Regions from separate parts of the Eoetvoesiella sp. genome, predicted to be linked through region 2. Evidence: predicted binding sites of a transcription regulator. Region 2 holds the regulator's gene; the other holds the start of a gene.

Region 1 (2,204 bases), on a different contig from region 2:
TTGAGATGGCCGAGGATGGTGTTCAATTTTTCGCGCTTGGCCTGCTCCAGCCTGGAAACGCGGGCCACTTCGATGGCGTCGTCCATGGCTTCGCGGACCGACTGCTGCGAATACAGCAGAACGCCTTGCAAGCCGTAGCTGCGGGCCAGATCCACCACCATGCCGGGCGCCACGACGACGTCGATGCCCAGATGCTTGAGCTCCTGCACGCTGGCCTCCGCGTCGAGCTCGGTCTTGTAAACCCGGAACTCCAGCCGCAAATCGAATATTTCGTTGAAGCGCGCCATTTCGGCGGGAACCGACCCATACGTGACCAGGGCGATGCGCCGCGAATAGCGCGAAGCCTTGGCCAGCGCGTGCATCATGTCGAAGCCGCCCACCTTGACCAGCACCACGGGCACGTCCAGGTGCTGGCGCAAAAACCCGCCGTTGGAGCCGGCCGCCACCACGGCGTCGACGCCGCGGTCCTGGCGCTCGGCGGTAATGTCGGCCAGCGCATCGCCGTACGCCTTGTCCAGTATATGTATTTCGGCAATGGCGCTATATTCTGGAGCAAGCTCCTCCAGCAATGTGCGCAGGCCGTGGAACCCCACGGCGACGACCCGCAAAGGACGCGAATAGGAGGCAATGAACGGAGCCATGATGAACATTTTCTTCAATAATGACATCATTGAAACATAAATGTGTCATTTTTAAAACATCAGCCCACCCAAGTTTGTGGCCGGACGAACGTGCCTCTGTGTTTCCCTCATGGAAATCATGGCTTTACACGCGGCATCGTCCTCGATGCAACCGATGCGAAAAAGCTGGCACGTCTCTTGCTTAATGAATCTTTGCTTGATGAACGTTCGCCTGGCAAAAACACACCACCACCAAATTCAAAGAGACCCATCGTGCCCGCAACTCCTACCCTTCCCCAATCGGCCGGCGCCCTGTTCCGGCAAGCGCTGAAAGAAGAATCCCCCCTGCAAATCGTCGGCGCCATCAATGCCAACCATGCATTGCTGGCCAAAAGGGCCGGATACCGGGCCATCTACGTTTCGGGCGGCGGCGTTGCCGCCGGCTCGCTGGGGCTGCCCGACCTCGGCATCAACACACTGGACGACGTGCTGACCGACGTGCGGCGCATCACCGATGTCTGCGACACCCCCTTGCTGGTCGACATCGACACCGGCTTCGGGCCCTCGGCGTTCAATATCGCCCGCACGATCAAGAGCCTGATCAAGTTCGGCGCGGCCGGCTGCCACATCGAGGACCAGGTGGGCGCCAAGCGCTGCGGCCATCGTCCCGGCAAGGAAATCGTGTCGACCCAGGAAATGGCCGACCGGGTCAAGGCCGCCGTCGACGCAAGAACCGACGGACAATTCTTCATCATCGCCCGCACCGACGCCATCGCCGTGGACGGCGTGGACGCCGCGCTGGAGCGCGCCCAGGCCTGCGTGGCTGCCGGTGCGGACGCCATTTTCGCCGAGGCTTCCTACGACCTGGAAACCTACCGGAAATTCTCGCAGGCGCTGGACGTGCCCATACTGGCCAACATTACCGAATTCGGCAAGACCCCGCTGTTCAGCGTGCAGGAGCTGGCTTCGGCGGGCGTCGACATGGCGCTTTACCCGTTGTCGGCCTTCCGTGCCATGAACAAGGCCGCGGAAACCATCTACGACGCGATCCGCCGCGACGGCCATCAGAAAAATGTCATCGACATGATGCAGACTCGCGAAGAACTGTACGAACGCATCGGCTACCATGCTTTCGAAGCGAAGCTCGACGCGCTGTTCCAGCAAGGCAAATCCAATTAATCGCAACACCTCCAGGAGAGCGACATGGCGACTACCGCAAAAGCAAAAACCGAGACACCCAGCACCTTCAAGCCCAAGAAATCCGTAGCGCTGTCGGGCATCGTGGCCGGCAATACGGCCTTGTGCACAGTGGGCCGCAGCGGCAACGACCTGCACTACCGCGGCTACGATATTCTGGACATCGCCCACACCAGCGAATTCGAGGAAATCGCCCACCTGCTGGTGCACGGCGCCTTGCCCAACAAGGCCGAACTCAAGGCCTACAAGGAAAAACTGCGCAAGCTGCGCGGCCTCCCGGCCCAGTTGCAAACCGCGCTGGAATCGCTGCCCGCCGCCAGCCATCCCATGGACGTCATGCGTACGGCAGTCTCGGTACTGGGTTGCGTCCTGCCGGAAAAGGACGAC
Region 2 (2,204 bases):
ACGGTGCAGAGTATTTTTTGCGCCGCAGTGAGCTTTAATAGCGTGTTGCGCAGTACGGCGTCGTCCTGGCGGGTGGGCTGGTGTTGTGTGATCGAATTCATGCCGGTTATTTTACCTATGCTATCGCGTCAATCTTTAGAGCTTCGCCAAAGCCAGCAATTGGCACTGACACCGCAACTGCAGCAGTCGATTCGATTCCTGCAGATTTCGGCGCAGGATCTCGAAGCCGAGCTGGCGCAGGCGCTGGAGGACAACCCCCTGCTGGAGCTCGATGAAGAGTATGACACCGAAGCGATGCCGGCGGTATCGGAAACTGTGCCTATCGAGCACGGCGATTCGCCCGTGCCGGGCGGCGCCAGCCAGGGTCAGGGCGATGACGACTACGCGCCGTTCGAGTCCAGCGCGCCCGATTCATTGGCGCAGCATTTGCTGAAGCAGTTGCAACTGACGCATGCCTCGCGGCGCGACCGGGCGCTGCTTGCCGTGTTGATCGACGACCTCGATGAAAACGGCTATCTGGTGACGCCGTTGCAGGAAATTCTTGGCGACCTGCCGGACGAGCTGGATGTGGATATCGATGAGCTGCGGGCCGCACTGCGTCTGCTTCAGTCGTTCGATCCGCCGGGGGTTGGCGCGTCGTCGCTAAGCGAATGCCTGTTGCTGCAGCTGGAGCAAAACAAGGGGGCGGCCGATCCCGAAGTGCTGGGGCTTGCACGCAAGCTGGTTCACAAGCATCTGGACTTGCTGGCCGGAGGCAATCTCAACCGCCTGCGCGAGGCCCTGTCGTGCACCGAAGAACAACTGCGCGCGGCCCGCATGCTGCTGCTTGGCCTGGATCCCAAGCCGGGCCGGGCGTGGGCGGGTTCGCAGGCCGACTACGTCAACCCGGAAATCATCGTGCGCAAGGTGGCGGGCCACTGGCAGGCGCGGCTGAACGGCAATGTCGTGCCTCGCGTGCGCGTCAATGCCCTGTATGAAAAACTGCTGCGCGAAAGCCGTCCGGCGCGCGGAACCGACGCCGGCGCGGCCGCGCAGGGCCGGGCGCGTAATGCCTGCAGCGTGCGCCATGCGGGGGAAGGCGACGACGGCGGCGTTGCCGCCGAGGCCGGCGAATCGGCCGGGGTTGTGGACTCCGATGGTGTCGCTGGCGCCGCGGCGCCCGAGGCAAGGCCCGGCCCCGATCTGCACAGCCAGTTGCAATCGGCCCATGGCCTGGTGAAAAGCGTGGCTCAGCGGTTCGAGACCATATTGCGTGTCGCCCAGGTGGTGGTCGAACGCCAGCAAGCGTTTTTCGAGCAGGGGCCCCAGGCCATGCGTCCGCTGTTGCTGAGGGATATTGCGCTGGAGCTGGAAATGCACGAGTCCACGGTATCGCGCGCGACGCGGCAAAAGTATATGCAGACCCCCTGGGGGGTGTTCGAGCTCAAGTTCTTTTTCGGCGCGGCCCTGGATACCGACAGTGGCGATGCCACGTCGGCGACGGCGGTGCGCAGCCTGATCCAGAAGCTGGTTGCGCAGGAGAAGCCCGAGAAGCCGCTGTCGGACAGCCAGCTTATGGCCCGGCTGGCCGAGCAAGGGGTGGTGATCGCCCGGCGCACGGTGGCCAAGTACCGCGAAGCGGCGGGCATCGAAACCGCCGCTCTGCGCAAGGCGCGGGCGCAGCTCAAGCGCTGAAGGTCGCAGTTTCCCGGGGCTTTCCGCCAAGTAGCGCAGCCGGCTTCCTCCAGTTGCGCCACTGGTATGCGGCTTGGGCGGACGCGCCCAGATCCGGCGTATGGCCGCCTCAGTTGCCAAGGCCGGCCATGATCCTAGGGTCTTCCCTTGGTCTTGCCGGAAAAACGTGCGATTTTGGCCGCAGATACAAAATAAATCTTTTGGGCGATTGCTTTTTTATGACGATCAGATGATAATTGTTCTCATGTTCATTTGTATCTGCAACGCTATCACCGAGCGCCAGGTTCAATCCGCAGTCGCGGACGGTGCGCTCACGATGTCCGACCTTCAAGGGCAGCTTGGGGTCGCGACCTGCTGCGGGCATTGCGCCGAAACGGCGGCCGAGTACCTGCCGGGCGGCCGTTATGCCGGCCATATCCCCGCGCCCGAACTCGGCGCCCTGGTCGTCGAGGCGGCCAACGATGCTTCCGTCTCGGTCGTCATGATCGAGGAAATCGCGCGGCGCGCCTGAATGGCGCCCAACAAACCCT

The links. Region 2 encodes sigma-54, which starts transcription at its own class of promoters, with help from an activator protein. Its sites were predicted from a motif close to TGGCANGNAANCTGCTTT; they were not measured.
Region 1: a site for sigma-54 is predicted at 808-825, ahead of prpB (methylisocitrate lyase). Genes of this name have one in related genera too.

What each region holds. Positions count from the first base shown of each region.
Region 1 covers NZ_DATMGA010000060.1:27,657-29,860, reverse strand. Annotated here, with positions in the region: gene prpR (propionate catabolism operon regulatory protein PrpR) at 1-641, opposite strand, end outside; gene prpB (methylisocitrate lyase) at 894-1,799, shown strand; gene prpC (bifunctional 2-methylcitrate synthase/citrate synthase) at 1,824-2,204, shown strand, end outside.
Region 2 covers NZ_DATMGA010000011.1:92,137-94,340, forward strand. Annotated here, with positions in the region: gene VNT00_RS02255 (hypothetical protein) at 1-101, opposite strand, end outside; gene VNT00_RS02260 (RNA polymerase factor sigma-54) at 118-1,674, shown strand; gene VNT00_RS02265 ((2Fe-2S)-binding protein) at 1,919-2,185, shown strand.